DNA from 4 places in the Halomonas pelophila genome. Region 3 is predicted to be linked to each of the others. Evidence: riboswitches for the same ligand, from Rfam matches in the RefSeq annotation. Region 3 holds a riboswitch; each other region holds the start of a gene.
What was found. A riboswitch is a leader RNA that binds a small molecule or an ion and turns the genes downstream of it on or off. The one in region 3 is predicted to bind thiamine pyrophosphate.

Region 1 (7,690 bases), 140 kb from region 3:
CTGCTCGGGGGCCTTCTGAGCGCGCCGATGATCTTCGTGATGGGCCTGTTCGGCCTGGCGTTCGTGGGACTGGGGCTGCCCGGCGACGGTTCGGTGGCGCTGTTCAGCGTGCTGCTCGCCGACATTCCCGCCTGGTTCGCGGTGGGGCTGATCTTCCTCGGCCTGGCGCTGGTCATGAGCAGCGCCGACACCACCCTGAGCGCCGCCTCGAGCATGATCGCCGTCGACGGCGGGCGCCTGCTGCCCGGCGCCAGCGACCAGCGGCTGATGCGCCTGTCGCGCTGGCTGATCCTGCTGCTGGCACTGCCGGTGACCTTCGTCGCCGCCCAGGGCTACAGCGTGCTCTACCTGTTCCTGCTGGCCGACCTGCTGTGCTGCGCGGCAGCCTTCCCGGTGTTCTTCGGGCTGTTCAACCGCCGCTTCGACGGGCGCGCCGCGGTGCTCGCTACCGTCAGCGGCCTGGTCGCCGGCCTCACCCTTTTCCCGGCGCCGGGCGACGCCCTGACCACCCTGATGGAATCCTTCCTGCTCGCCACCTTCATGCCGGTCGTGACGGGCCTGGCGCTGCTGGCGCTGCTGCCGGCCAAGCAGCGCTTCGACTTCGCGGTGCTCAGCGCCGGCGCGCGACGCTTCGAGGGGTAAGCACCTTTCGGCCGATAAAGAACGGCCCCACACGACAACGCTCCTTTCGAGGGGCGTTTTGCGTTCTGGGGCGCCGTGAGCGAATCGCTAGGGGCGTCGGCCCGCCGGGCGCTCGAGGCCGAGGTGGCCGCGCAGCGTGGTGGCGGTGTACTCCTCGCGGAAGAGCCCGCGGCGCTGCAGTTCCGGCACCACCTGGTCCACGAAGTCCTCGATGCCGCCGGGCAGCGACGGCGGCATCAGGTTGAAGCCGTCCGCCCCGCGGCCGTGGAACCAGCGCGCCATCTCGTCGGCGATGCTCTCCGGGGTGCCGACCATGGTGCAGTGGCCGCCGCCGGCGGCGAGCCGCCCCAGCAACTCGCGCAGGGTCGGCCGTTCGGTCTCGATGATGCGCAGGATGCTGGCGTAGCGCCCCTGGGGGCCGCGGAACTCAGCGAGCGGCGGCAGCGTCGGCACCGGCGCATCCAGCTCCCAGTCGCTGCAGTCCTGCTCGATGAAGAGCCCGAGCTGGCGCAGCGAGGCCGCCACCGGCAGGCACTCGTCCAGCTCGCGTTGCTTGGCCCGGGCCTCCTCCATGGTGGAGCCGACGTAGGTGACGAGCCCCGGCAGGATCGGCACCGGCGCGGAGCGTCCGGCCGCTTCCACCCGCGACTTGATGTCCCGGTAGTAGCCCTGGGCGGTCGGGAGGTCGTAGGCGACTGCATAGATCGCCTCGGCGTAGCGCGCCGCCAGGTCGCGCCCCTGGGAGGAGGCGCCCGCCTGCACCAGCACCGGATGGCCCTGGGGCGGGCGCGGCAGGTTCAGGGGCCCGTCCACCAGGAAGTGCTCGCCGTGGTGGTCGATCCGGCGCACCTTCTCCGGGTCGGCGTAGCGACCCTGGCGGCCGCGCTCGATGGCATCGTCGGCCCAGCTGTCCCACAGCGCCAGCACCGTCTGCACGAACTCCTCGGCGCGCGCATAGCGCTCGGCATGCGGGGGCATGGCCGGGTAGCCGTGGTTGCGCGCCTCGCTGTCGAACATCGAGGTCACCACGTTCCAGCCCACGCGCCCGCCGGAGATGTGATCCAGCGAGCCCACCAGCCTGGCGGCGTGGAAGGGGGTGTAGAAGGTGCTCGAGAGCGTGCTGATCAGCCCGACCCGCCGGGTGGCCCGGCTCATGGCGGAGAGCGCGGTCAGCGGCTCGAGATGCCAGTTGAAGCCGTCCTCCACACTGCCGGCACTCATGCCGTCGGCGAAGAACACCGCATCCAGCTTGCCGCGCTCGGCGGTGCGGGCCAGGGACTCGTAGTAGGCGATGTCGCCGAGTCGCTCGGCGCAGGAGTCGGGATGCCGCCACGCCGCGCGATGGTGGCCGCAGCCCATCACGAACAGGTTGAGGTGCAGGCTCTCGTCGGGGTTGCGCGGTTTCATCACCCTTTCACCAGTCCGCCGTCGACGATCAGGTTCTGGCCGGTGACCGCCCTCGCCCAGGGCGAGGCGAAGAACAGCGCCGCGTCGGCGAACTCCTCGGGTGTGGTCACCCGGCGCAGCGGGGTGTTCTGCGCGATCAGGTCGAAGACCGCCTCCGGGGTCGCGCTGGACGCATCGGTGGTGCGCAGCAGCCCGCCGGAGATCATGTTCACGGTGATGTTGTCAGGCCCCAGGTCGTTGGAGAGGGTGCGGGTCAGCGAGAGCAGTGCGGCCTTGCCGGCGGTGTAGTCGTGATAGGGCACGACGGGGTTCTGGAAGAGGTTGGTGCCGACATTGATGATGCGACCGCCGCCCTGCTCGCGCATGCCGGCAAGCGCCGCCTGGATGGTGTTCAGCGCGCCGCGGTTGACGCCCTCGAGCTGCTGCTGGAGGCGTGCCCAGTCGAGCGTATCGGCGTCGGGACGCGCGTCGCCGTTGAAGGTGAACTCGGGCAGGGCGTTGTTGATCACGGTGGTGATCGGAGTGCCAAAGTGGCCACGCGCCTGCTCGAACAGCGCCTTGACCGCCTCGGCCTCACGCACGTCGGCCTGAACGGCCAGGACCCGCTGCGGCGCCTCCTTCACCAGCGCCTCGGCGGCCTCGCGGCTCTGGTAGTAGTTGACCACCACGCGGGCGCCCTGGTCGAGGAAGGCACGGGTCAGGTGGGCGCCAAGACCGCGAGCGCCGCCGGTCACGAGCACGACCTGCTGGTCGAGCGGGAGGGAGGAAACAGCCATGAGGACTCCTTGTTGCGCGGCGGAGGGCGCCGCGCTGGAGCCGGCCGACATCCCTTCGCCAGTGTGAACTGGATCAGGTTCGACGGGTATCATCTCAGCGGCCACTGCCGCACCCCGTGTCTCGGGCCACCATAGCGCATTCAGGCAAGCAGCAACAGCCGGGCTGGCGTTCCAGCTCGTGACGTGAGCCTTGGCCTGACCGGAGGGATACTGGAGGTCTTTTAGAAACTGGAGCGGGAAACGAGATTCGACTGGGCCGGCACTCCGGATCGTGATCCGAGCCTTGGCGTGTCGATATTGACCATATAGAAGATTGGAGCGGGAAACGAGATTCGACTGGGCCGGCACTCCGGATCGTGACCCGAGCCTTGGCTTGTCGATATGGGTTTCTTACAAGATTGGAGCGGGAAACGAGATTCGAACTCGCGACCCTCGCCTTGGCAAGGCGATGCTCTACCACTGAGCTATTCCCGCTGATCTGGAGGGCGTGCTTGTGAGAAGTGGCGTCCCATAGGGGGTTCGAACCCCTGTTACCGCCGTGAAAGGGCGGTGTCCTAGGCCACTAGACGAATGGGACACATGGAGCGGGAAACGAGATTCTACCGGGCTGGCGTACCAGCTCGCGACCCTCGCAGGCCCTACTCATATCCAATCAACCCGAAGGAAGAATGGAGCGGGAAACGAGATTCGAACTCGCGACCCTCGCCTTGGCAAGGCGATGCTCTACCACTGAGCTATTCCCGCTTGGTCTTCTCGCACTGTGTTGCTACCGGCTGCTGAAGGTGGCGTCCCATAGGGGGTTCGAACCCCTGTTACCGCCGTGAAAGGGCGGTGTCCTGGACCACTAGACGAATGGGACGCAATTTTACCTTCAAACTACTACCTTCCTCGAAAGGAAGATGGAGCGGGAAACGAGATTCGAACTCGCGACCCTCGCCTTGGCAAGGCGATGCTCTACCACTGAGCTATTCCCGCACTCCGGTACCTGAACGAATCGAGTGGCGTCCCATAGGGGGTTCGAACCCCTGTTACCGCCGTGAAAGGGCGGTGTCCTGGACCACTAGACGAATGGGACGCATTGGCTCGCTCGTCGAGGTGCGGCGAATATTACCGACGACCCCGAAAGCTGTCAAGCACCTCTCGCCGCTCGTTGATACCGCGTGACCTGCCAGGGGCCGCCACTGGAAACCCCCACCCGGCAAGATGTCAGAATGAGGGCGAGACGCCGAGCCCGCCGCCGGCTCAACGACGCAATGAGGAGAGAGTCCATGCGCAGCAAGATCGAGAAGAGCGACGCCGAATGGCGTGAGCAGCTGACGCCCGAGCAGTACCGCGTCACCCGCGAGAAGGGCACGGAACCGGCCTTCAGCGGGAAATACCACGTGAGTGATGAACACGGCATCTATCACTGCGTCTGCTGCAATGCGCCGCTGTTCGAGAACGAGCACAAGTTCAATGCCGGCTGCGGCTGGCCGAGCTTTGATCGCCCCTTCACGCCGAAGTGCGTCGCGGAGCAGACCGACACCAGTCACGGCATGCAGCGCACCGAGGTGACCTGCGCACGCTGCGATGCCCACCTCGGCCACGTCTTCCCCGACGGCCCGCGGGAGACCACCGGACTTCGCTACTGCATCAACTCGGTGGCGATCGAGTTCCACGCCGGCGAGTAGCCGCGAGCCCCGCGACTGTCCTGCCCGGAGACGGCCGTCCATCTGCTATGATGACGGCCGTTTTTATTCACGCTCATGCAGGAGAGGCTCGATGCTCGGCTGGTTTCCGGGACACATGAACAAGGCGCGCCGGCAGATCCTCGAGGCGCTGCCGGAGATCGACGTGGTGATCGAGGTGCTCGATGCCCGTCTGCCCTACTCCAGCGCTAACCCCATGCTCGCCGAGCTGGCGCGCCACAAGCCGGTGCTCAAGATCCTCTCGCGGGCCGATCTGGCCGACCCTGAGCGCACCCGGGAGTGGACGGCCTTCTTCGACGCCCAGGCCGACACCCGGGCCCTGGCGGTGACCACCACCCAGGCCCGCGAGCTCAAGCGCATCCCCAAGCTGTGCCACGAGCTGGCCGGCCAGGTGCGCGCCGACCGCGACGTGCGGGTGATGGTCATGGGCATTCCCAACGTCGGCAAGTCGACCCTGATCAACGGCCTGGCCGGACGCACGATCGCCAAGACCGGCAACGAGCCCGCCGTCACCAAGCGCCAGCAGAAGGTGCGCATCGGCGGCCGCGTGGCGCTGACCGACACCCCCGGGGTGCTGTGGCCGAAGATCGAGGACCAGGCCAGCGCCCACCGCCTGGCCGCCAGCGGCGCCATCCGCGACACCGCCATCGACTACGTCGACGTGGCCGTGGTCGCCGCCGCCGAGCTGGCCCGGCGTTATCCCGAGGCGCTCAGCGCACGCTACAAGCTCAAGTCGCTGCCGGCGTACACGGCGCACCCCGACGCCGACCAGGTGGATGCCGACGGCCCCGTGCGGGTCGACCTGCTAGCCCTGTCAGGCTACGACGGCCACGCCATCCTCAGCGAGATCGCCTCCAAGCGCGGCGGCCTGCGCACCGGCGGCGAGGTCGACCTGCATCGGGGCGCGGAGGTGCTGCTCCACGAGCTGCGCGACGGCAAGCTCGGTCGCCTTACCCTGGAGACCCCGGCGGACATCCCGGTCGCGCCGGAACCGGAGGAAGCGCCCCGCGAGGATGGTGGCGACGACGCCGAACCCGCATAATCGCAGGCGACGCCGACGAACAACGACCGCCCACCAGAGGCGGCACACGGACATCACTGGATTCAGCGCCCATGGATACCCCCCCGATCAGGAAATCGCACAAGCTCGAGAACGTCTGCTACGACATTCGCGGTCCGGTGCTCGAGCACGCCAAGCGGCTGGAAGAAGAAGGCCAGCGCATCCTCAAGCTGAACATCGGCAACCCCGCGCCGTTCGGCTTCGAGGCACCGGAGGAGATCCTCCAGGACGTGATGCGCAACCTGCCTACCGCCCAGGGCTACTGCGATTCCAAGGGGCTCTACTCGGCGCGCAAGGCGATCATGCAGGAGTGTCAGCGCAAGGAGATCCCCGGCGTCGGCATCGAGGACATCTACATCGGCAATGGCGTCTCGGAGCTGATCGTGATGGCGCTGCAGTCGCTGCTCAACGACGGTGACGAGGTGCTGATCCCGGCGCCCGACTACCCGCTGTGGACCGCCGCCGCCAACCTCTCGGGTGGCCACGCCGTGCACTACCGGTGCGACGAGCAGGCCGACTGGGCGCCGGACATGGACGACATCCGCGCCAAGGTGACCGCCCACACCCGGGCCATCGTGATCATCAACCCCAACAACCCCACCGGCGCCGTCTATCCGCCGGCGGTGGTGCGCGAGCTTCTGGAGATCGCCCGGGAGCACGACCTGGTGGTGTTCTCCGACGAGATCTACGACAAGATCCTCTACGACGGCGTCGAGCACGTCTCCACCGGGGCACTGGCCGGCGATGACCAGCTGGTGGTGACCATGAACGGGCTCTCCAAGAGCTATCGCTGCGCCGGCTTTCGCAGCGGCTGGATGATCCTCTCCGGGAACATCGCCAAGCAGCGCGCCGCCGACTTCATCCAGGGGCTGACCATGCTGGCCTCGATGCGCCTGTGTGCCAACGTGCCGGCCCAGCACGCCATCCAGACGGCGCTGGGCGGCTATCAGTCGATCAACGACCTGATCCTGCCCGGCGGGCGCCTGCTCGCCCAGCGCGATATCACCGTCGAGAAGCTCAACGCCATTCCCGGGGTCAGCTGCACCCGGCCCAAGGGGGCGCTCTACGCCTTCCCGAAGCTCGATCCGAAGGTCTTCAACATCCAGGACGACCAGCAGCTGGTGCTCGACCTGCTGCTGCAGGAGAAGATCCTGCTGGTCCAGGGCACGGCCTTCAACTGGCCCGAGCCCGATCACGTGCGCATCGTCACCCTGCCCTGGGCCGACCAGCTCGAGGATGCCCTGGACCGCTTCGCGCGTTTCCTGTCGCGCTATCGCCAGTAGCCGAGGCGATGCTTGCCCGCCGCTTGAAACCCGGCGGGCCAGCCCGTATCTAAGCAAAAGCTTGTCTACGCCGCTACCGCGGCGCCTCGTAACGACGACTGGAGAGTTCCGGCAATGATGAGAATCCTGCTGTTCCTGGGCACCAACCTGGCGGTGATCCTGGTGGCCAGCATCACCCTGCGCCTGCTGGGGGTGGAGAGCTACCTGAACGCCCAGGGCATGAACTTCAATGCCCTGCTGATCTTCTGCTTCGTCTTCGGCATGGCCGGCTCGATGATCTCGCTATTCATCTCCAAGTGGATGGCCAAGCGCTCGACCGGCACCGTGGTGATCGAATCGCCGAGCAACTCCACCGAGCAGTGGCTGCTCGACACCGTGGGTGAACTCGCCCGCGAGGCCGGCATCAAGATGCCGGAGGTGGGTATCTTCCCCGCCCAGCAGTCCAACGCCTTCGCCACCGGCTGGAACAAGGACGATGCCCTGGTGGCGGTCTCGGCCGGCCTGCTCAACCGCATGCGCCCCGAGGAGGTGCGCGCGGTGCTGGCCCACGAGATCGGCCACGTCGCGAACGGCGACATGGTGACCCTGGCGCTGGTGCAGGGGGTGCTCAACACCTTCGTGATGTTCTTCGCCCGGGTGGTCGCCCACCTGATCGACGGCTTCCTGAAGAGTCGCAGCGACGGTGAAGGCGGCCTCGGGTTCATGGGCTACTTCGCGGTGGTGATCGTCGCCGAGATCGTCTTCGGCCTGATCGCCTCGGCCATCGTCGCCTGGTTCTCGCGCTTCCGGGAGTACCGGGCCGACACCGCGGGCGCCCAGCTCGCCGGCAGCGGC
Region 2 (7,690 bases), on a different contig from region 3:
GGTTCTCGACGATGTCGAGGCGGCCGATGCCGTTGTCGCCGCCCATCTTGTTGAGCTTCTCGAGCACTTCATGGGGCTTCATCGGCACGCCGTCGATGGCCACGATGTCGCCGTGCTCGAAGGTCAGCTCGACGTAGGTGGGCTGATCGGGCGCGGCCTCCGGCGAGACGCTCCAGCGCCACATGTCCTCCTCGGCCTCGGCCCAGGGATCCTCGAGGATGCCGCCCTCGTAGGAGATGTGCAGCAGGTTGGCGTCCATGGAGTACGGCGACTTCTTCTTCTTGGAAGAGAAGTCCACCGGGATGTCGTGCTGATCGCAGTAGGCCATCAGCTTCTCGCGGGAGTTAAGGTCCCACTCGCGCCACGGGGCGATCACCTTGACGCCCGGCTTCAGCGCGTAGGCGCCGAGCTCGAAGCGGACCTGGTCGTTGCCCTTGCCGGTGGCGCCGTGGGAGATGGCGTCGGCGCCGGTCTGGTTGGCGATCTCGATCAGGCGACGGGCGATCAGCGGGCGTGCGATGGAGGTGCCGAGCAGGTACTCGCCCTCGTAGATGGTGTTGGCGCGGAACATCGGATAGACGTAATCACGCACGAACTCCTCGCGCAGATCCTCGATGTAGATCTCCTTGACGCCCAGGGCCTCGGCCTTGGCGCGCGCGGGTTCGACTTCCTCGCCCTGGCCGATGTCCGCGGTGAAGGTCACGACCTCACAGTCATAGGTTTCCTGCAACCACTTGACGATGACGGACGTGTCCAGGCCGCCGGAATAGGCGAGCACGACCTTCTTGACATCGGACATGCTGAGGCTCCTTTTGGCTAACGATCATGAAAGGGAGCGATTATAGCGCGACGAGCCTCCAGCGAACACCGGCGACGGGACGCGCTGCGGCCAAGCTGGTAGACTGCCGCGGTTTAGAGAAACGATGCCCCAGACAAGGAGAGGTGCATGAGCGAGGCGATGGCCCGCGAACTCATGGCGCAGCGGTTCCGCAGCTTCCTGCCCGTGGTGGTGGACCTGGAGACCGGCGGCTTCAACGCGCAAGGCGATGCGATCCTGGAGATCGCCGCGGTAACCCTGACCATGGACCCGGAAGGCAACCTGCTGCCCGATGCCACCTATGCCTACCATGTCACGCCCTTCGCCGGGGCCAACGTGGAACAGTCGGCCCTGGACTTCACCGGCATCCGCCTCGATGACCCGCTGCGCCAGCAGGTCGCGGTCAGCGAAGCCGAGGCGCTGGGCGAGATCTTCCGCCCGGTGCGCAAGGCCATCAAGTCCCACGGCTGCACCCGCGCCGTGCTGGTCGGCCACAACGCGGCCTTCGATCACGGCTTTTTGAACGCGGCAGTGGCGCGCTGCGGCATCAAGCGCAACCCCTTCCATCCCTTCTCGAGCTTCGATACCGCCTCGTTGGCCGGCCTGGTCTACGGCCAGACCGTACTGGCCCGCGCCTGCCGCGCCGCCGGCATCGAGTTCGACAACAGCGCCGCCCACTCGGCCCGCTACGATACCGAGCGCACCGCCGAGCTGTTCTGCGCCATGGTCAATCGCTACAAGGACCTGGGCGGCTGGGACCTGGCACAGCGCGAGCAGGGCATGGAAGAGGCCTGAGGCCGGCCGCCGCATTCGGCTAAGCGCATGAAAAACCCCCGCCGGTACGCCGACGGGGGTTTTTCATGGGCGGCGGTGGTGTCGCCGGCTCTCAGGCCTGAGCGTCGCCCTCGCCTTCCTGGGCGCGCGCGGCCGCGGCCTTGACCAGCGTCTCCAGCTCGCCGGACTGGTGCATCTCGGCGACGATGTCGCAGCCGCCGACCAGCTCGCCCTCGACCCACAGCTGCGGGAAGGTCGGCCAGTTGGCGACCTTGGGCAGCTCGGCGCGGATGTCCGGGTTGTCCAGCACGTTGACGAAGGCAAAGCGCTCGCCGCAGGCCATCAGGGCCTGGACGGTCTGTGCGGAGAAACCGCACTGCGGCAGCTGGGGCGTGCCCTTCATGTAGATCAGGATGGGGTTCTCGCCGATCTGGCGCTGAATGTTCTCGACGGTAGTGCTCATGACGTCTCCCTTACTCGTTTACTGGACTCGTGTGCCGGGGACCCGGTGGGGTTCGGGCAATACCCGAGCGCGCGGGTCGGCCTTGTGGATGAGGGTCATTCTACTGATGCCGGGCGCGTTGCGCATCCCCCGTGGGCTGGCTAGGATGGTCGTTTTTCCCCGTGGAGCGACCCCATGGCCATCCGCCATTTTCTCACCCTGCTTGACCTCAGTCCGGACGAGCTGCGCTACCTGATCCAGCGCGCCATCTCGATCAAGAACGGCCTGAAGACCCACGGGCCCACCTATACCCCGTTCGCCAATCGAACCCTGGCGATGATCTTCGAGAAATCCTCGACGCGCACCCGGGTCTCCTTCGAGACCGCCATGGCGCAGTTCGGCGGCCACGCGCTGTTCCTGTCGTCGCGCGACACCCAGCTCGGCCGCGGCGAGCCGATCGGCGACACCGCCCGCGTGCTCTCGGAGATGGTCGACGCGGTGATGATCCGCACCTTCTCCCACCAGGGGCTTGCAGACTTCGCCTCGGCAAGCGCGGTGCCGGTCATCAACGCCCTAACCGACGACTACCACCCCTGCCAGCTGCTCGCCGACGTGATGACCTGGACAGAGCTGCGCGGCAGCGTCAAGGATCGCACCGCCGTGTGGATCGGCGATGGCAACAACATGTGCCACTCCTGGATCAACGCCGCCCGCCAGTTCGACTTCCGGCTGCGCATCTGCTGTCCCGAGGGCTACGAGCCGCGCCAGGACATCCTCGATGCCGCCGGCGACCGGGTGAGCATCGTGCGCGACCCCAGGGAAGCCGTCGCCCAGGCCGACCTGATCACCACCGACGTCTGGGCCTCCATGGGCCAGGAAGAGGAGCAGGCCAAGCGCGAGGCGGACTTCGCCGGCCTGCAGGTCACCGAGGAGCTGCTCGATCGGGCCCGGGAAGACGCTCTCTTCCTGCATTGCCTGCCCGCCCACCGCGGCGAGGAGATCAGCGACACCCTGCTCGACGACCCGCGCGCCGTGGTCTGGCAGGAGGCGGGCAACCGCCTGCACGCCCAGAAGGCGCTGCTCGAGTTCCTGCTGCTGGGACGCGTGGAGAGCTGACGAAGGACGCGACGAGGGTCGTCTTATACCTTGGTATGACATCGACCTTCGTCGCATGTATAATGCGCCGCAGCAATCCCGCTCAGGAGATGCGGCAGCATGAATCATTCCCACCCCAGCCCCAGCGGCATGCAGCGCAGCCTGCGCCAGTGCCTCTCCCACATGGCCGCCATGCTCTATCGCCACGGCCATGTGCTCGAGACGGTCACCATCAGCCATCGCGGCCTCGATCGCCGGGCCCTGAAGACCCTGGATGCGGCCACCAGCGACTGGGCGCCCTGCCAGACGATCCTCGAGAACAGCCAGGCCGCCACCTGGAACGACCAGCAGCGCCTGGTACTCACCGGCCTCGGCCGCGAGCTGCTGTTCGACATGTTCGGCGAAGGGGCCGCCGACTGCGCCTGAGCCCGATGCCGGGCTAGCGTATCGAGACCAGCCTCGAGACCAGACCTGAAGACCAAGCCCTTAAGACCAGGCCCAGAAAAATGCCCGGGCGCGCACGTGATTGCGCGCCCGGGCATTTTTGGTTAGGTTGTGACGACTTGTCGGGGAGCCCCGGTACGCTCATGGAGACGTGCACGGGGGCTGAGATCGGTACGGCCGAACCCGTTGAACCTGATCAGGTTGATGCCTGCGGAGGGAACAAGCTGTCGTATCGTCTAGCAGCTAGCAGCCCCCTTTCGTCATCCAGCCTGTTCCTCCACGTCTTCTGCTGGATGGACAACGCCATGACACACCCCACCGAGAGTACCATCGCCGTGGCCGGCGCCGGCCTGCTGGGCCGCCTGGTCGCCTGGCAACTCCTTCGCGACGGCCATGCCGTCACCCTCTATGACGCCGGCGACCTGGAACAGCCCGCCGCGGCCGCCTGGACGGCGGCCGGCATGGTCGCGCCGCTGTGCGAGACGGCGGTCTCCGAGCGCAGCGTCTATGAGATGGGTCAGTTCGCCCTGGCCCAGTGGCCGCGCTGGCTTGAGGCGCTCGACGCTACCGCCCTGTGGCACCATCAGGGCAGCCTGATGGTGGCCCACGCCCAGGACATGGGGGAACTCACCCAGTTCCGCCGCGACCTCACCCACGTGCTCGGCGACGAGCCGGCCTGCCAGGCGCTGGACGACGCCGAGATCCACCGGCTGGAGCCCGACCTGGCGGCGGGCTTCCGCCAGGGCCTCTACCTGCCGGACGAGGCCCACCTGGACAACCGCGCCCTGCTCGAGCGGCTGCTGGCCGAGATCCGCCGCCTGGGCGGCACCTGCCACGCCCACTGCCCGGTGGACACCTTCCCCGGGGAGATCGAGACCCGCGACGGCCGGCGCGCCTTCGACCTGGTCGTCGACTGTCGCGGCACCGGCGCCCGCCAGCACCACGCCAGCCTGCGCGGCGTGCGCGGCGAGACGCTGCACGTGCAGACCGCGGAGATTCGGCTCTCGCGCCCGGTGCGCCTGATGCATCCGCGCTACCAGCTCTATGTGGTCCCCAAGCCCGACCAGCGCTTCGTCATCGGCGCCACCCAGATCGAGAGCGAGGACCGCTCTCCCGTCTCGCTGCAGTCCTCCCTGGAGCTGGGCAGCGCCCTCTACACCCTGTCGCCGGCCTTCGCCGAGGCACGCATCCTGGAACAGGGGGTCAACCTGCGCCCCGCCTTCCGGGACAACCTTCCCCATGTCACCCAGCGTGACGGCCTGATCACCGCCAACGGCCTGTTCCGCCACGGCTACCTGCTGGCACCGGCGGTGGCCTGCCACCTGCTGGCCACCATCCGCGGCCGGGGCGAGACGCCCTTCGCCGAGACCCTGACGGGACATCCCCCCCAGGAGAGCGCTGCATGAACGAGATCACCCTGAGCCTCAACGACGAGGCCACCCGCCTGCCGGCCGACACGGCGCTGGCGGACGCCCTGGACGCCTGGCACTACACGGAGCGTCGCGTCGCCGTGGCGATCAACGGCGAGTTCGTGCCCCGCTCGGCCTACCCCGAGCGGGTCCTTAGGGACCGCGATCGCATCGATATCGTGGCCCCGGTGGGAGGCGGCTGATGAACGTATCACACGACGACATCCTGACTCTCTACGGCGAGACCTTCTCCAGCCGCTTCCTGCTGGGCACGGCCCTCTACTCGTCGCCCGCGGTGATGCAGGAGTCCATTCAGGCCGCCGGCTGCGACATGGTGACCCTGGGGCTGCGCCGCCAGAATCCCGCCGAGGGCGACGGCGACGCCTTCTGGCAGATCCTGCGCGACAGCGGCTGCCGGCTGCTGCCCAACACCGCCGGCTGCCGCTCGGCCCGGGAGGCCATCACCCTGGCCCAGATGTCCCGGGAGATGTTCGACACGCCCTGGATCAAGGTCGAGGTGATCGGCGACGACTACAACCTGCAGCCGGACCCCTTCGGCCTGCTGGAGGCCTGCCGGACGCTGATCGACGACGGCTTCAAGGTGCTGCCCTACTGCACCGACGACCTGGTGCTCTGCCAGCGCCTGCGCGACGCGGGCTGCCAGGCGCTGATGCCCTGGGGCGCGCCCATCGGCACCGGCCGCGGCCTGATGAATCGCTACGCCCTGCAGACACTTCGCCAGCGCCTCGACGTGCCGCTGATCATCGACGCCGGCCTCGGCGCCCCCTCCCAGGCCGCCGAGGCCATGGAGATGGGCTTCGACGGGGTGCTGCTCAACACCGCCGTGGCCAAGGCCCACCGGCCGGCGCTGATGGCCGAGGCCTTCGCCGAGGCGATCGCTGCCGGGCGCAAGGCGTATCGCGCCGGACTGATGCAGCAGCGCCAGACCGCCAGCCCCAGCACGCCGACGGTGGGGCAGCCGTTCTGGCATAGCGGCGGCTGACGGGCAGCGCCGCAGCCACCGACGAACCGACCCGCGCAGCGGCCGAAAGGGATGACGCCGGGTCGGGGAAGTCTGCTATCGTCGGGTCGAATCGACAGCGACGACAGGAGGCACCCCGTGAGCAGCGAACGCGTTCCCCAGACCATGGCGGCCATGCTGCTGACCGGGCATGGCGACGTCGACCGCCTGGCCTATCGCATCGACGTGCCCGTGCCGGCCCCGGCCCGCGGCGAGGTGCTGGTGAAGGTCACGGCGACGGCCAAGAACAACACCGACCGCAAGGCCCGCGAGGGCCTCTACCCCACCAAGGACAAGGGCGAGGTGACCTCCTTCGCCATGGGCGGCTCGCCGACCCTGACCTTCCCGCGCATCCAGGGGGCCGACGTGGCCGGGCGCGTCGTCGCCGTGGGCGGGGGCGTGCCGGCCTCGCGCATCGGCGAGCGCGGCCTGCTCGACTTCAACCTCTACCCCGATGAGCGCCGCGATCTCAACCTGATGCCGGACTACTACGGCCACGGCGCCGACGGCGGCTTCGCCGAGTACATCGCCGTGCCGGCAGACCAGTTTCACCACGTGCCCAACCCCGAGCTCGCCGATGCCGAGCTCGCCGCGATGGGCATGTGCTCCTACCAGACCGCCTACCACATGATGACCTCGGCGCGCGTCGCCGCCGGCGAGCGGGTGCTGGTCACCGGCGCCAGCGGCGGCGTGGGCACGGCACTGATCCAGCTATGTCGGATCGTCGGCGCCATCCCCTACGCGGTGAGCCAGCCGAGCAAGGCCGACGCCCTGCGGGCACTCGGCGCCGAGGCGGTCATCGATCGCGGCGACCTACCGCGCTTCGTCGAGCGCGTCCTCGAGGCCACCGACGGCGCCCCCATCGATGCGGTGATGGATCTGGTGGGCGGCGAGATGACCGACCGCTTCATCGACACCATGATCGTCGACATGGCCAGGCGCAGCACCTATCCGCGACTCTCCATCGCCGGCGCCAGCGGCGGCAACGTGAGCGAGCTGATGTGGACGCGTATCTATCTCTATCAGGTCCAGATCTTCGGCGTCTCCCACGGCACCCGCGAGGAGGCCGAGCAGCTGGTGGCCTGGATACGCTCGGGTGAACTCCGACCGGTGCTGCACGCCGCCTTCCGGCTCTCCGAACTCCATGAGGCCGAGCGTTACTTCGTCAACCGCGGCAGCGGCTACCTGGGCAAGATCGTGATCGTGCCGGATGCCGAATGGACCGAACATGGCGCGCCTTTCGCGCTCGAGGAACCCGCATGAGCCAGCCCCTGACCCTGCAACTGATCGACACCCACGCCGGCGGCGACGTCAGCCGCATCGTCGTCGGCGGTATCACCCCGCTGCCCGGCGCCACCGTCCGCGACCAGATGCACTACCTGCGCGACGACGCCGACGGCCTGCGCCGCCTGCTGCTGGAGGAGCCCTACGGCATCCCCGAGATGTCGGTGGATCTGCTCGTCCCCCCCAGCGACCCGAGGGCCGTGGCGGGCTACATCATCATGGAGGTGATGGGCTACCCCATCTATTCCGGCTCCAACACCATCTGCACCGCCACGGCGGTACTGGAGAGCGGTCTGGTGGCCAAGCGGGAGGGACGCCAGCAGTTCACGCTCGAGTCGCCGGCGGGACTGGTGCAGATCGAGGCGCTGGTCGAGAACGGTGTGGTGGAGGCGATCACCTGCGCG
Region 3 (7,690 bases):
TCTCGCGATTCCCCTTCTATCCCGTGGGTGGGCGGCCTGACCAGAACCAGCCCGGGACGTCAGGTAGGGCCAGCTCAGAGGCGCTGATCTAGCCCCATCTGCCAGAAGTCGATCTCGAGCCGGGTGGCGTCGCGGAACACCGCGGTGAGCTCGGCGAAGCGCGCCGGCGTCACCTCCGCCAGCCGGGCGTCGAGCCAGGCGCGCTCGTCCGCCATGGCCTGCTGGAAGGCCTCGCTCTCGTACATGGCGATCCAGGCGTCATAGGGGTTCGCCTCGCCGCGCACCGTGGTGGCGCGGCCATTGAGCCACTGGGCGATCTCGCCGTAGCCGACCAGGCAGGGGGCGAGGGCCACGTGCAGGTCGAGCAGGTCGCCGCGATGGCCGGTGTCCAGCACGTAGCGCGTGTAGGCAAGCGTAGCGCGGGCCTCCGGCAGGCGCGCCAGGTCCTGCTCGGAGATGCCCCAGCCGCGGCAGTAGTCCACGTGCAGCCCCAGCTCCACGTCGAGGATGGTCTTGAGGCCCTCGAAGGCGTGGCGCAGCTCGCTGAGGTCGCGGCTCTTGTAGGCGGCCAGGGCGTAGGCCCGGGCGAAGTGGATCAGGAACAGGTAGTCCTGCTGGAGGTAGTGGCGAAAGGCGCCTTCCTCGAGAGTGGCATCGCCGAGCCGGCGCACGAAGTCGTGCTCGATATAGGCGCCCCAGTCGTCCTGGCAGGCCGCGGTAAGGTCGTCGAATCGGTAGCCCATCGTGTCTCCGGTCAGGGGGCGATCCGGAAGCGGGGCGGGAGAGGGTGACCGGAGAAGGTGCCGCGAGGCAGGGGTCACCGCTTGATTCCTACGCCGGTACTAGCCGGATCAGGTTCCACGGGACCAGCGCTCGGTGTCTTCACACCCCGCGCCATCTCAGCCGGCTCTACCGGCACCCCGTCAAGCGAAGCGCTTACTCTAGCATCCTGTCGTCGTCTTGCCACCCTCTGCGGGGATTCCGGTGTCGTCCACTACCGGGGCTTTCGGCACCGGTTCTCCGGCGACAGGGCCGGACGGCGTGGTGCCGTGAATCACTGCACCGGCATCTTGCCGGGTAGCGCCGCGGCGCGTCATTCCGGCTCGGCGTCCAGCAGCTCGAACCACTCCGTGCGCTCGGGAAGGGTCAGCTCGCTGGCGGGCCGGCCGCTGGCATACCAGTCGCGGACGTTGCGCAGCTGCCATCGACGGCGTTCGCCGTCCAGCTCGATGCCCAGCCGAAAGGGCCCGTAGCGGGCGAGGGCGCGGCCCGCCAGCTGGGCGTCGCGCAGGGCGATGTTGGCCAGCAGCTCCAGGCGACTGCCACCCCGCACGGCGAGGTCCTCCAGGCGCAGGGTGTCGTCGTCGAACATCACGCGCACCTCGCCGCGCACCTCGCCAAGGGTCAGCCGGTCGCGCAGCCAGCCTCTCTCCCGGGCCGAGTCGACGAACAGGTTGACCAGCAGGCCGCTGTCGCGCATGGCCAGGTCGAGCCGGGCGTCGAGCGCCAGCGGTGCCACCCAGCGCATCTCTCCCTCGGGGACCTCGAGGCGCGCCCACCAGCCGCGGGTCAGGGCGCCGGCGGCGTTCTCCAGGCGCATGTCGCTCAGGCTCAGCGTGGAGCCTGCGACGTCGAAGCGCAGCGTCTCCAGGTCGCCCTCGGAGAGGCGAGCCTCCAGCGCCAGGGTGCCCTCCAGGACCTGCTCATCGAAGGCGAGGCGGGCGTCGGAGGCGGTGAGCGAGAGGCTGCCCTCGGCCGACAGGCCCTCGAGTCGCAGCTGGGTGGCCATCGTCGCCTGGCCCGACAGGAAGGCGATGCCGGCATCCTTGGGCAGGTAGTCATTGAAGGCGGCGAGGTCCGGTACCGCCACATCGGGCATGTCGATGCGCGTGCTGAGTGCCTCCAGGCCCTCGCTCGGGTCGAAGCTCCGCGCCCGGCTCTGGATCTCCAGCAGGCGGCCGTCGATCAGCGCGTCGCCTCCCTCCTGGCGGCGCAGGCCGAAGCGGGGCAGGGAGAGGTGCAGCTGCGCGCCGGGGTCGCTGGCCTCCAGCACCAGCGAGCCGTCGCCGAAGGCCTCGTAGTGCAGGAAGCGCACGGCAAGTCGGTCGGAGTTAACGCGAAGCTGGCTCTCGAGCATCACCTCGCCGCTTTCCAGGCCGAGGTCGAGGGACAGGCGTCCGCCCCCCTGGACGGCCAGGCCATGCTCGTCAGGCAGGAAGGCATTGAGGAAGCCGAGCCGGTCGAGCTGGCCATCCAACCGCAGGGTGCCGGCCAGAGGGCGGCGTGGCGCCTCCCGGCCGGGCCAGTCGAAGCCGCCCTCGAGGCTCGCCCTGGGCAGCACCAGCAGGGTATGAAGCGGTTCCCCGCTTCGCGACGAGGCGGTCAGTTCCAGCCGGCTGCCAGACAGGTCGATCCGCTGGCGGTCGGGGAGGATCTCGCGAAGCTCCAGGGTCACGTCCAGTTCGCCCTGGAACTCATGCTCCAGCAGGCGGCCGCTGATCGCCTCGCCTGCCAGGGTGATGCGGCCTCGGCCTCGGTTGCCTTCCAGCACGATGCGCCCGCGGCTGTCGGCCCATCCGGCCGCCAGCCTCAGCGGCGCGGCCTCCGGCAGGTAGGCGTTGAGCACCGCTACATCGGGAAGGCGTGCGCCGTCCCACTCCACCGTCAGGGAGCGGGAGCCCGGGAGGTCCGGTCCTGCACTCGCCGTGCCGGTGAGGGAGAGCCGCTCGGCCTGGAAGAGCCGACGGCCATCGGCGAGGCGGGTGAGGTCCACCTCATTGAAGACGAGCGTGACGTCGGCCTGTGGCTGGGGATCATCGGGGCGCAGGGCGAGGTGCGCCCGACCCTCGCCGCGCGCCTGGACACCGAGGAAGCGCGCCCCGAGCGCCTCGGAGCGCACCTCCAGCTGGCTGCCCTCCAGCGGCTGCCCATCACGGATGCGCAGGGTCCCGGCGAGCCGGCCGCCGCCTTCCAGGGCCAGTCCGCCGCCGAATCGCTCGGCGAGGAAGGGGGTGAGCATGCCGAGACGGGCCACCCGACCATGCAGTTCCACCTCCGCCGACCAGGGGGTGGCGCCGCCGAGCAGGGGGGCGTCATCCAGCGCTCGCCAGGCCAGCGGTGACTGGAACCGGGCCGTGGGCAGTCGCAGCTCGGTGGTCAGCGGCTGCGCCTCGCCCGGGGCGGCGGCGTCGAGGTCGAGTCGCGTGCCGGAGATATCCACCCTGCCGCGCTCGACGTCGAGCTCGGCAATCGGCAGGTGCAGGCCGAGTCGTCCCCTCACCGCCTGCTCGCCGAGGCGCAGGGCCAGGGCCTCGCCGGACAGGTCGAACCCTCCGCTCAGGTGCTCGCCGTCGTAGTTAAGCTCGCCCTGCAGTCGTGCCACGCCGCCTTCCAGGGTCAATGGCACCCCGGCCGGGAGGTAGCGGTCGAGGGCGGCAATGTCGCCCACCTCGGTGTCGTGCCAGCGCAGCCGGGCCCGGACATGACGCGCCTCGAGACCCTGGTCGGATGGCACCTGAAGGCGCAGGGCGGGCGCGGTGAGGTCGAGCCGGAAGCCGTCGCCGCGCAGCAGGGGCAAAGGCGAGTGGGGAGCGTCGACATCGACCATCTCGATGCCCTCGAGGTCGACAGCGAGGTGGGTGCGCTCCTGCATCTCGGCCACCACCGACCCGGCGCCCTCGATGCGGTAGCGCGCCCCCTTCTCCAGCCAATGGCTCTCGTCGAGACGCACGCTGAGCTGCGGGGAGTCGAGGCGCAGGCGGCTGCCTGGCCGTATCTCGCCATCCTCGATCATGACCTCGCCGCGCAGGTCGCCGCGGCCACCGATCTCCAGCCAGCCCAGCGAGGCGAGGTAGGGGTTGAAGACGGTGTAGGCATCGCTGCGCCCGGCCAGGGCGACGGTGCCCGAGACGGCGCGTCCCGCCTCGGCGCCGGTGGCTTCGGCCAACGTCAGCGGGGCGAGGGTCAGGTCGGCCTCCAGGGTGACGCCTTCCACCAGTGGTGTGTCGTCTTGCAGCACGGCGCCGTCTTTCAGGGTCAGCCGTACCTCCCTCGCGGCCAGCATGCCGGCGTTCCAGTGAAGGCCCGCCAGATGCAGGCTGCCGCTCCCCCGCAGGCGGTACCCATCCAGGATGACGTGGCGGATGCCCTCGGCATCGAGGCGGCGAAGACGGAACTCGCGCCCGAGCAGCGGGGCCAGGGAGACCTCCAGCGTGGCGGTCTCCGCCTCCAACTCGACATGGTGCTCGGCGGCCGTGCCGGCAAGCTGGAGCTGCGTCACCCGCAGGTGGCCGGGAAAGGCCGTCCAGGCCTGCTCCCAGCTCAGCGTGATGTTCGCCGTGCGGTCGAGCTGGCGGCGCCCCCAGTCGCTGTTGAGCAGGGTGTTGGCGGTGACGAAATAGAGAAGATAGAGCGCCGCCAGGAAGAGGGCGAGCCAGGCCAGTGTCCTGAGCGGCGTGGAGCGAATCATGGAAGGCGCTGGCGTGCTTGATGCATGGGATCACCTTCGCGTCGAATGGCAACGGCCGGAATCAGTAGAGCCGGAAGCGCTTCCAGTCGGGCCTGCCCTCGGCCTCCTCGGGGGTCTTGCGATAGCGCTTGTACTCCCACTGGTACTGGGCTGGATCCAGGGCGATGGTCGACTCCACGCAGGCGTTGACCCCGGTGGCCGAGACGACCTCGTCGGGATCGTAGACCCGCTCGTCGGCGGCCAGGAAGTGCAGGGCATAGCCCCGGCCGGGCAGGCGCAGGGCCACACCGGTGACCACCCGCGCCTCGGTGCGGGCGACCAGCTTGGGCAGCAGAGTGGCGGTGTAGGCGGGTCGGCCGAAGAAGGGCGCGAAGACGCCGCTGCCCCAGCTGGGCTCCTGGTCGGGCAGGATGCCCACGGCCTCGCAGCGCTTGAGCGCCTTGAGCAGGGCGGCCACGCCCCGAGGGTTGGTCGGCACCAGGCTGGCGCCACGCCGTTCCCGGCCCTGGCGGATGATCGGGTCCAGCGGGGCGAGCTTGGGGGGTTCGTACATGGCGGTGAAGGGAAAGTGGCCGGAGAGCCAGAAGTTCAGCACCTCCCAGTTGCCGAAGTGGGGGGCCAGCACGATGACGCCGCGGCCCTCGGCCCGGGCGCCGTCGAGCAGCTCCCGGCCGTGGACCTCGACGATCGACGCCTCGACCCGCTCGGGGTCGCCCATCCAGGCGAAGCCGAGCTCCAGCATGGTGGCGGTGGAGTGGGTCAGGCTCTGTCGGGCCAGTCGCCGGCGCTCGGCGTCGCTGCGGGAGGGGTAGGCCTCGGCCAGATTGACGCGGGTGACCCGGCGCTCGCGGGAGCTGAAACACCCGACCAGCGGGCCGATCCCCCGGGCCAGCCGCCATAGGGTCGTCAGGCGGCGATTCGCGAGGCCGCGCCACAGGGTGGCGATGGCGCGTGCCTGGCCGGCCGGCAGGCGAGAGTCACCGTCACTCATGGCTCACACCCACCAGGTGTCGACGTTGTCCGGCGCGCGCCGCTCGTTCAGCGCCTTGAGCCCCTTCACGCAGCGGATCACCAGCCACACGACGGCGGCCAGCCAGGTCAGGAAGCCGATCAGTACCAGGGTGAGCAGGCCGGAGATGCCGAAGTAGAGCAGGGCCAGCCAGAAGGTACGGATCTGATAGCGGTAGTGCTCGTCGAGCCACCCGGGCCCGTTGCCGCGGTAGACGTAGGCGATCACCACGCCCACCAGCGAGGTCAGCCCGCCGGTGACCATGCCCGCCAGGTGCAGCACGTAGACCACGATGGGAATGGTCGTGTCGGGGGCGCCGTCCTGTTCGGCGACGGCCCGGTCGTCATCTCGATGCAGGTTGTCGTTCATGGCTCGTCCCTGATGGTCGCTTGGCTGGCGCCAATGATACCGCTCGAGGTCAACAATGCCACCAGGCCGACCCTGTCAGCGGGGTGTCAGTGCCCCTCGGCAGGCTGGGGCTTCACGGGGCGGCTGATCTCGATGAGGTTGCCATCGGGGTCGCGCAGGTAGAGCGAGGCGAGCTCGCCGACGGCGCCCTGGCGCGGTACCGGGCCGAGCTCCACCTCCACGTCCAGCGCCTCCAGATGGCGCTGCACCTCGTCCAGCGGCAGCAGGCTGCGCACGCAGAGATCCAGGCTGCCGGGCGTCGGCGTGGCGGCCCGGGGCGTGATGTCGGTGGCGGTCCAGTGCAGGCGCAGGGCCATGTCGCCCAGCATCAGGTCGACGCGTTCACGGTCGCGGTAGCGGACCTCGAGCCCGAGGACGCGGGAGTAGAAGTCCACGGCGCGGGAAATGTCGGTCACGGTGATGACCAGGTGGTCCAGACCTGACAGCATGCATGTCTCCTCGGAATGATGGCCTGGCAAGAGAATACGATGATGCTGATCTGTCCGCTATGCGCGTCGGTCGATACCGCGCCCTTTCACCGCGATGCACGGCGTGACTACCAGCGCTGCGGGCGCTGTGCGCTGGTCTTCGTGCCGCCGGCGCAGCGCCTCGATGCCGCGGCGGAACGAGCGGTCTACGACCAGCACGAGAACTCCCCCGACGACCCGGGCTATCGGCGCTTTCTCACGCGGATGTACGACCCGCTGCGCGAGAGGCTCGCCCCGGGCGCGCGGGGGCTCGACTTCGGCGCGGGACCGGGACCGACCCTCTCGGTGATGTTCGAGGAGGCCGGCCATCCGATGGCCATCTATGATCCCTTCTACGCGCCGGATGCCTCGGTGCTCGAGGGTCGCTACGACTTCATCACCGCCACCGAGGTGGTGGAGCATCTCTTTTCCCCCGGCGAGGAGCTCGAGCGGCTGGTCGAGCGGCTCGAACCCGGCGGCTGGCTGGGGCTGATGACCAAGCGCGTCACGAGTCCCGAGGCCTTCGCCGGCTGGCACTACATCCTCGATCCCACCCACGTCTGCTTCTTCAGCGAGGCGACCTTTACCTGGTTCGCACGGCGCCACGATCTTGAGCTGCATTTTCCCGCCAGCGACGTGGTATTGCTGCAGCGGGGGTAACCGGGCTTCTTTCGATAACGTGTCGTTATCATAAGGAAAAAAGCCTTGAATCGGCCTCGATAAGGGGATTGGCGGCGCTCGGCGCCGAGCGTATATTCGTTCTTGCAAGTGCTTGCTGCGCGGCCGCGGCGGCGCCTTTCCCACACCGTTCGTTTCGAGATCCTTGCCCATGTCCCGGCAGCTGCTGCTCATGGCCCTGGCACCCTTGCTGGGGCTCTTCATTCTAGGGATCGGCAACGGTTTCCTGGCCACCGTGATCACCCTGCGCCTGGACGCTGCCGGCGAGTCGCCGGTGGTGATCGGCTGGGTCTCCTCCGCCTACTTTATCGGCCTGGCGCTGGGCGCCATGCTCAACGACCGGCTGCTGCTGCGCATCGGCCATATCCGCGCCTACGGCAGTTTCGCCTCGCTGGTGGCGGTCACCGTGCTGCTGCAGGGCCTGGTGTCCGAGCCCTGGGCCTGGTTCGCGCTGCGCCTGATCGGTGGCTGGGCCACGGTGGGGGTGTATCTGGTCATCGAGAGCTGGCTGCTGGCCTCCGGCGATGCCCGGGTACGTGGCCGCCTGCTGGCGCTCTACATGATCGCGCTCTACGCCGCCGGCGTGCTCGGTCAGCTGCTGCTGGGCGTCACCGAGGCCATGGGCGGACCGGCGTCGTTCATGGTGATCGGCCTGCTGGC
Region 4 (7,690 bases), on a different contig from region 3:
GACCATGGTCGGGCGGTGTGGACACCGCCTCGAGCGCGTAGCGGCGCGCCTCAGCCACGTCGACCCGGGGCTCCGCCACCCCCAGGTTCTCCACGAAATGGCTGACGGCGGCGACGCGCACCGCGAGCCGCTGCCCCGCCACCAGTCGGGGGGCCTCGGTGGGCGTCAGCGGCGCCTCGCGCAGGTCCGCGTCCGCGGCCACCGCGACACGCTCGAGGGGCGGCACGGGAAAAAAGAGGTGGTAGCAACCACAGGGATGGATGCTGTCGTGGATCAGCGGTCGTCCCCGTTCATCGAGGGTGACGCGCCACACCAGGCCGTCGAGGCGACCGCCGAGCAGATCCAGCGCGCCCTGCCGCGTTCGCGCCGGGAACCACAGGGTGTAGACCAGCTGGGCCAGCAGCTCACCCTCGAAGCGCGTATGGCTCAATCGCACGTCGGCCACGGGACGGGTGGTGTCCACCAGCGGCAATGGGCCCTCTGGGCCGGCAAACCAGTAGGGCGCGCCGAACCGGTCGTCGTGCCCCCGGGTCTCGACGAGAAACACCGGGGCATGGTGCGCTGCCAGGCGCAGCAGCGCCTCGCGATCCAGCTCGACGAAGCCGAGTGGGCTGCGCGGCGCCTCGCGCAGCCACCGAGCGGCGACGGCGGCCTCCCGGAGCCGGCCGGGCGGCGCATAGCGGACCAGGGGCGCCTCGGCCGGCATCGTCGCGAATGGTGCCTCGAAGGTCTCCAGATAGCCCGCCTTCCAGCGGTTGTAACCGACCGCCAGGCCAAGGCGGGAAAGGGGATAGAGCCCCAGCGCCCGGCGCCAGGTCAGGTAGTGGTCAGGGGCCTCGACCGCCGCCCGCAGCCGCTCGCGGGCAAGCCCCGTGCCCTGCTCGGCCAGCAGCTCACGCTCCATCAGGCGCGTGGCGCAGGCGTTGACGGCCGCGGCCGCGCCGGAGGGAGGCGACAGCGCGTGCCGGTCGGATGCCGGCAGGTTGGCGGCCTCGATGACGCGCGCCTCGCCGTCCAGCTCACGCATCCGGGTCACCCAGTCGGCGAAGGCCGCGGGGGTGTCGAGCTCGTCATCGAAGCTTGCGAGCAGCCGGTCGACGCGCAGGTAGGGGAAGCCGGCCACCCGCGCCGCCCCGGCATCGCTCACCCCGGCGTCGGCCACTACCGCATCGAAGGCGGTCAGCCGCTCCAGGCAGCGGGCGTTCAACGGGTCGCGGAAGGCCATCTCCGAACGCCAATCGGGGCCGGCGGCACAGCCCGTCAGCAGCCCGAACAGGACGAGCCCCCCTAGGCGCACCGGTGACCAGACTGGCATGGGGCGGTTCCTCGACAACGCGGATCGACCCTCTCAGGGTGGGCGCCCGCCCGCGAAGTGGCAACGTCTCAGGCCGGACGCGCCCGCCGTGCCGGCCGAAGCCCGGCGATCAGCAGGCTGACCAGGCTGGAGAGCAGCAGCGCGCCGAGGAATGGCGGCAGGGTCGGAATGCTGCCGGGGAAGCTCGCCGCCAGCACGCCGGCGGCGAGGCTGCCCTGGGCCACCCAGCCCGGCAGGATGGCGCCGAGCATGCCCGCCACGCCGCCGGCCACCGCGGCGGTGGCACTCATCCGCGACCACAGGCCCAGCAGCACCGGCACCACGATGGCCGCGCAGAGCAGGTCGGCGATCAGGAACAGGCGCAGCACCGAGAGCCCCTGAAGCGCCACGATCACCACCGGCACCATCAGCGCCACGGTGGCCAGGCGCGCCGCGCCGATGGAGAGGCCGCGGCGACCGGACCCCGCCACCACCAGCGAGGCGATGCCGTTCTGCAGGGTATCGACGCTGGAGGCCACCAGGGTGACCGCCAGCACCAGCGCCGGCAGCGCCAGCCAGTCCGGCGCCTCGGAAAGCAGCGCGAAGAAAGGAATCGGCGGCTCGCCAAGCGCCACGCCGGCCATGGCGGCCAGCATGCCGAGCCCGCCGATCACCATCACCACCAGCACGGTGATGCCGCCGCCGAGCCAGGCGCCGCGGCCCAGGGCACGGTCGTCCCGCGCCGCCCAGACCCGCTGCCAGTAGCCCTGATGAAAGAGGTTCGCCGCCGTCACCGCGATCACCAGGGTCAGCGCCACGGAGAGCGCATCGCCCGCCGGGATCGACGGCAGGGCCGCCGCCACCGGCATCTCGGGCAGGCGCGCAAGCGCCACCCCGCCGACCAGGGCCAGCAGGGCGATCAGCAGCCAGGCCTGCCAGCGGTCGGTGGCAAGGCTCGCCCGCAGCCCGCCCACTGCGGTGTAGAGCAGCGTGGAGATCGCCACGCCGATCACCACCAGCGCCGGTGGCACCTCGGAGAGCAGCGCGGTGATGGCCCCGACGGCGGTCAGCTCCGCGGCCAGGAAACAGGCCATGTAGAGCACGGAGACCAGCGACACCCAGCGCCGCACCCCGGCGCCATAGCAGGCCTCGGCGAACTCGCCGATGCTGCGCCCTTCCGGCAGGTGGCGGCGGATCGCCGGGCCATAGAGCCCCAGCACGATGAATGGCAGCGCCGAGCCCACGGCATAGCCGGCCAGCGCCAGCGGGCCGACGAAGGCGCCGATCTCGGGGGGCGCGAAGAGGATCCAGGCGCCCATCCCCGAGGCCAGGAAGGAAAGCCCCAGGGTCGAGGCACTCTGGGAGTTGCGCGCGGTGACGTAGTCGTCGAGGGGGCCATCGGCCCGGCGGGCCTTGAGGCCCAGGAATGCAAAGCACAGCAGCGCCGCGCCGAGCACGGCAGACGTCAGGACAGGCATGTCGCACTTCCTCCGCCGGTATGAACCGGATCAGGTTCCAGGGTCAGCGCCATGCGCTCTCTCAGCCCCGGCCGACGTGTGCGGCAGCGAGACTCCCCTGGCGACAGTGAATGGATTGTGGGATCGCGACTCAAGCCCGCGCCGTAACGGCCGATAGAGACAGGATCAAGGGGCATCATAACGTCGCCCCAGCGTGACGACCACCCGTGCCGGAGCCCCGAGATGCCCTACACCGAAGCCAAGGAACACGCCCCCGGACGCCTGCACGGGATCTTCGTCGATCCCTACAGCGCCTTCGACAACGCCGCCACCGAGCGCCTGCTGCATCTGCGCGTGGCGACCGAGGCGCTGATCCTGGCGCCGATGCACGAGGGTCGGCTGGTGCTGCGCGTCATCCACGGCTGGCAGAACGGCAGCTTCGAGCCCGCCGAGCTCTGCCACAGCGACCATCGGCTGGACTCCTTGGCCGCGCTGCGCCGGGTGGCCGACGACTACCGCCGGGCCTTCGAGGGTGGGCAGCCGCTGCCCTGCGACGGCACCGAGCTGCTCGCCAAGCCCCTGGCCCGGGCCCTCGCCGCCGCCGAGGCCGAAGGCCAGGCCCTCGACGAGGAGACCCGCACCATCCCCGCGCGCTGGCCCGCCTTCCGCCAGGGCCTGACCCTCTACACCTTCTTCAAGGTCTACCACCGTCTCACCTACAGCGAAGATGATGCCTACCGCGCGATTCGCTGCCAGACGCCGCAGGGGCAACGTGAGATCCACGAGTTCCACCTCGAGGAGGGCGAATTCGCCGTGGTGGCGCCCCGCGAGAATGAGAAAGCCGACAGCCTGCTGCTGCTGCACGAGAGCCAGCTGACGCCGGTGCTGCAGCTATTGGAGGAGTGTTAAATCACGAGGACTTGATTAGTATTTGTAGATACTAACTCTGCTTCTCAGGACGCCCCCTTGCTGAATATCGATCTCCGTATTCGACAAGCCGCATTCAAGAGGTTGGAGGCCATATCTCAAGCACCGTCCGGTGATGTGTCCTGGAATGCGATTGCCGAACCGCTGCCCTTCGATGATGGCGCTATCTACCTTGCCAGTCGCGCCATCGGCATCTTTAAGCCCAAACAGATGCCAGACGGCATCTTGAGCATCAAGACGGTCGTGCCCAAACAGGGCCGCACCAACATCTATGCCGATGGGACTAGCGATGAGGGTGGGTTCTGGTACTCGCTAGAGGCTGGCGGTCTGACGAAATCCGCTAATCGTCAGCTGATGATCAGCTACGAGAGAAAAGATCCCATCATTTACCTCATAGGAGTGGCGCCTGGACGCTATTTCCCGTTGTGGCCGTGCATTATCGATAGCGTCGACACCCAACAGGAAATATGTCACGTCAGCATGCATGACCATACTGACGTGTTACGTGATGTCGCTGAGCCAACGGCCGCCTACCGAGTCGATGGGCTGGAAAAACGCCACCTCATCCGAGAGGTCAAAACGCGAGTACACCAGGCGGAATTTCGTGCCCGCGTCATGCAAGCCTATTCCAGCCGCTGTGCCATGACGGGGTTACCTGTCCCTCAGTTGCTGGAGGCTGCCCACATCATCCCCGACAGCCATCAGGCGAGTACCGCGGAGGTCAGCAACGGAGTATTGCTGACGGGCCTCCACCACCGAGCCTACGATGCCGGCTTGGTCGGCATCGACCCAAATTACAGAATCCATGTCGATGACGCGCTACTGGCCACAAAGGACGGTCCCTTGCTTGAAAGCGTGAAGCAACTCCACGGCCAGCAAATCTCACTTCCACGAAACGCAAAGCAAAGGCCCGACAGAGAAGCCCTTGATCTGCGATACCAGAAGTTCCGCGGTAAGTAGCGTGCCTCACTTCTCCCGCGGCACCCGCCCCATCAGGTAGAACTCCTCGTTGGGCGGGGTGCCGGTCAGGGTGACCAGGCGATTGGAGAGCCCGAAGAAGGCGGTAATGGCGCCGATGTCCCAGATGTCATCATGGGTGAAGCCGACCGTTTTCAGGCGCGCCTCCCACTCGTCGGTCAGCTCCCCCACCTCCAGGCCGCAGTAGAGGGCGAAGTCCAGCATCACGCGGTGGCGCTCGCTGATCGGCGCGGTGCGGTGGTTGACGGCCACCTGGTCGGCGAGCAGCGGGTCCTTGCTGTAGATACGTACCAGGGCACCGTGGGCCACCACGCAGTAGAGGCAGCGGTTGCGGGCGCTGGTGGCCACCACGATCATCTCCTTTTCGGCCTTGGTGAGGGTGTCGGACTCCCGCTCCATCAGGGCGTCGTGGTAGGCGAAGAAGGCCCGAAACTCGGCCGGACGGTGGGCCAGCATCAGGAAGACGTTGGGCACGAAGCCGGCCTTTTCCTGCACCGCCAGCATGGTGTCGCGGATGTCGTCGGGCAGATCGTGGATCGATTCGGGGATGGGGAAGCGGCTGATCGGTGCGGACATGGTGATTCCTGACGTTGTGGTTGTTGTTTCGGGCTAACCGACAGTTAACGTCAACGTCAGGTTCTTGGCCATGATCCCTTCGACGTAATCGATCTGCCCCGCTCAGGCCACGGAGAGATAGCGCTCCTGGAGCTCGGGGTTCTCGCGCAGCTCGGCGGTGGTGCCGGCATAGGCGACCTGCCCCTTCTGCAGGATGTAGGCCTTCTGGGCATGGCGCAGGGCGAAGGGCACGCTCTGGTCGGTGAAGAGGATCGTGGTGGTGCTCGCCAGGTCGTCGATCAGCTCGCCGATCTGCTTGACGATGACCGGGGCCAGCCCCTCGTTGGGCTCGTCGAGCAGCAGCAGGCGCGGCTCGGTGACCAGCGCCCGGGCGATCGCCAGCATCTGCTGCTGGCCGCCCGAGAGAGTGGCGCCATCCTGGTGGCGCAGTTCCGCGAGCATCGGGTAGGTGTCGAGCACCCGCTCCGGTGTCCAGCGCCGCTCCCCGGCGTGGCCGGGTTGCATCGCCACCTCCAGGTTCTCGTAGACGCTGAGCCCGGGGAAGATGCGCCGGTCCTCCGGCACCAGGGCGATGCCCAGTCGAGCGATCCGGTGGGCCGGCAGCCCCTGGATGTCCTGCCCCTCGAACATCACCCGCCCCCGCCGCGGCGGTGTGACCCCCATGATGCTCTTGAGTGTCGTGCTCTTGCCGGCGCCGTTTCGCCCGAGCAGGCAGACGACCTCCCCTGCCTCGACCTCCAGACTCACGCCCTGCAGGGCATGACTCTCGCCGTAGTAGGTGTGGATATCCTCGACTGTCAGCATCAGGATGCCGCCTCCTCTTCTTCCTCGCCGAGATAGGCGCGCTTCACCTCGGGGTCGTTGCGGATCTCGTCGGGCGTGCCCTCCGCCAGCCGCTGGCCGCGGTGCATCACCAGGATGCGATCGGCCAGGCCGAACACCACGCTCATGTCGTGCTCGGTGACGAGGAAGGTGTAATCACCGGAGTCGGCCAGCTTGCGGATCAGCTGGGTGACGTGCCGGGTCTCCTCCGGGGTCATGCCCGCCGTGGGCTCGTCGAGCAGCACCAGGTGCGGCCGGGTTGCCAGCACGATGGCGATCTCGAGCAGCCGCTTGTCGCCGTAGCTGAGCACCCCGGCGCGCTGCTCCGCCAGGGCCTCGAGTCCCAGACGCTCGAGCAGGCCATAGGCCTCGTCGATGATCTCGCGATCCCGCGAGGCCAGGCGCAACATCGCGAGTGCCTTGCCGTGGAAAGCGGTCAGCGCGACCTCGACGTTCTGGCGCACCGAGAGCTCCTGGAAGATGTTGGTGATCTGGAAGGAGCGGGAGATGCCGAGCCGGCTGATGCGGTGCGGCGGCAGCCCGGTGATCTCGTCGCCCTCGTAGTGGATGCTCCCCGAGGTCGGCGTCATGCGCCCCGAGATCATGTTGTAGAAGGTCGTCTTGCCCGCACCGTTGGGCCCGATCAGGGCCACGGTCTCCCGCGGCTGCACGTCGAGGGAGACACCGTCGACGGCGTGCACGCCGCCGAAGGTCTTGGTCAGGTCGCGGATCGAGAGCAGCGGTTCGGTCATCGTCTCAGCACCCGGTCGAGCACGGTACCGAGGATACCGCGGCGGAAGAACATCACCATCAGCGCCAGGATGATGCCGAGGAACAGCATCCAGTGGTCGGTGTAGCTAGTGATCCAGGTCTCCAGCAGCACGAACACCATGGCGCCGAAGAAGGGCCCCAGGAAGTAGGCCGACCCGCCGAGGATGGTCATCAGCACGGCCTCCGCGGAGTGACTCCAGTGGATCATGTCGGGGCTCGCCACCCGGTTGAAGGGCGCGAAGAGCCCGCCGGCGAGCCCCGCGAAGAGCCCCGCCACGATGAAGGCGATCAGCCGGAAGCGCCGCTCGTTGAGCCCACAGAAGGCGACCCGTTCCGGATTCTCGCTGATGGCCTTGAGGATCAGGCCGAAGGGCGAGCGCGTGACGAGGTAGAGCAGCGCCGCGGCGAGCACCACCACCACCAGCACCACGTAGTAGTAGACCAGCGGGTTGGCGAGCTGCAGGTCGAGCCCCAGGCCGAACTCGGTGAGGGGAAAGCCGGTGATGCCGTCGCTGCCGTTGGTCACGCTGCGCCACTGGTGGGCCACGGAGAACACCATCATGCCGAACGCCAGGGTCAGCATGGCGAAGTAGACCTCGTTGAGCCGCACGCAGAAGAAGCCGATCACGGCGGCGAGCAGCATCGAGGTCAGCATCGCGGCCAGCAGGGTCCAGACCAGCGGCACCTGCCAGTGGAGCAGCAGCATCGCGGTGGTGTAGGCGCCCATGCCGAAGAAGGCCGCATGCCCGAAGGAGAGCATGCCGGTGTAACCGAACACCAGATTGAAGCTGGCCGCGAACAGACCCATGATCAGGATCTCGGTGGCCACGAAGATGTAGAAGTAGGCGACGCCGTAGGGCAGCAG

Region 1: another riboswitch for thiamine pyrophosphate. It lies ahead of ABE957_RS04330 (3-oxoacyl-ACP reductase); the one in region 3 lies ahead of tenA (thiaminase II).
Region 2: another riboswitch for thiamine pyrophosphate. It lies ahead of thiO (glycine oxidase ThiO); the one in region 3 lies ahead of tenA (thiaminase II).
Region 4: another riboswitch for thiamine pyrophosphate. It lies ahead of ABE957_RS09995 (SLC5/6 family protein); the one in region 3 lies ahead of tenA (thiaminase II).

What each region holds. Positions count from the first base shown of each region.
Region 1 is NZ_JBEGCI010000003.1:183,511-191,200, reverse strand. Features, by position in the region: gene ABE957_RS04340 (sodium:solute symporter family transporter) at 1-642, shown strand, start outside; gene ABE957_RS04335 (LLM class flavin-dependent oxidoreductase) at 730-2,049, opposite strand; gene ABE957_RS04330 (3-oxoacyl-ACP reductase) at 2,049-2,825, opposite strand; TPP riboswitch at 2,859-2,952, opposite strand; tRNA gene ABE957_RS04325 (tRNA-Gly) at 3,225-3,299, opposite strand; tRNA gene ABE957_RS04320 (tRNA-Glu) at 3,327-3,402, opposite strand; tRNA gene ABE957_RS04315 (tRNA-Gly) at 3,495-3,569, opposite strand; tRNA gene ABE957_RS04310 (tRNA-Glu) at 3,609-3,684, opposite strand; tRNA gene ABE957_RS04305 (tRNA-Gly) at 3,726-3,800, opposite strand; tRNA gene ABE957_RS04300 (tRNA-Glu) at 3,825-3,900, opposite strand; gene msrB (peptide-methionine (R)-S-oxide reductase MsrB) at 4,094-4,495, shown strand; gene ylqF (ribosome biogenesis GTPase YlqF) at 4,587-5,555, shown strand; gene ABE957_RS04285 (pyridoxal phosphate-dependent aminotransferase) at 5,627-6,856, shown strand; gene htpX (protease HtpX) at 6,971-7,690, shown strand, end outside.
Region 2 is NZ_JBEGCI010000010.1:79,001-86,690, reverse strand. Features, by position in the region: gene ABE957_RS12370 (argininosuccinate synthase) at 1-799, opposite strand, end outside; gene rnt (ribonuclease T) at 947-1,612, shown strand; gene grxD (Grx4 family monothiol glutaredoxin) at 1,704-2,054, opposite strand; gene argF (ornithine carbamoyltransferase) at 2,229-3,149, shown strand; gene ABE957_RS12350 (hypothetical protein) at 3,249-3,554, shown strand; TPP riboswitch at 3,686-3,808, shown strand; gene thiO (glycine oxidase ThiO) at 3,878-4,978, shown strand; gene thiS (sulfur carrier protein ThiS) at 4,975-5,184, shown strand; gene ABE957_RS12335 (thiazole synthase) at 5,184-5,984, shown strand; gene ABE957_RS12330 (alcohol dehydrogenase catalytic domain-containing protein) at 6,129-7,265, shown strand; gene ABE957_RS12325 (proline racemase family protein) at 7,262-7,690, shown strand, end outside.
Region 3 is NZ_JBEGCI010000003.1:42,166-49,855, forward strand. Features, by position in the region: gene tenA (thiaminase II) at 75-743, opposite strand; TPP riboswitch at 812-933, opposite strand; gene ABE957_RS03650 (hypothetical protein) at 1,094-4,468, opposite strand; gene ABE957_RS03655 (lysophospholipid acyltransferase family protein) at 4,530-5,459, opposite strand; gene ABE957_RS03660 (DUF4870 family protein) at 5,463-5,846, opposite strand; gene ABE957_RS03665 (VOC family protein) at 5,933-6,334, opposite strand; gene ABE957_RS03670 (class I SAM-dependent methyltransferase) at 6,374-7,012, shown strand; gene ABE957_RS03675 (MFS transporter) at 7,182-7,690, shown strand, end outside.
Region 4 is NZ_JBEGCI010000007.1:163,329-171,018, forward strand. Features, by position in the region: gene ABE957_RS09990 (hypothetical protein) at 1-1,315, opposite strand, end outside; gene ABE957_RS09995 (SLC5/6 family protein) at 1,384-2,772, opposite strand; TPP riboswitch at 2,762-2,881, opposite strand; gene ABE957_RS10000 (hypothetical protein) at 2,995-3,660, shown strand; gene ABE957_RS10005 (HNH endonuclease) at 3,718-4,638, shown strand; gene ABE957_RS10010 (peroxidase-related enzyme) at 4,645-5,232, opposite strand; gene ABE957_RS10015 (ABC transporter ATP-binding protein) at 5,335-6,036, opposite strand; gene ABE957_RS10020 (ABC transporter ATP-binding protein) at 6,036-6,806, opposite strand; gene ABE957_RS10025 (branched-chain amino acid ABC transporter permease) at 6,803-7,690, opposite strand, start outside.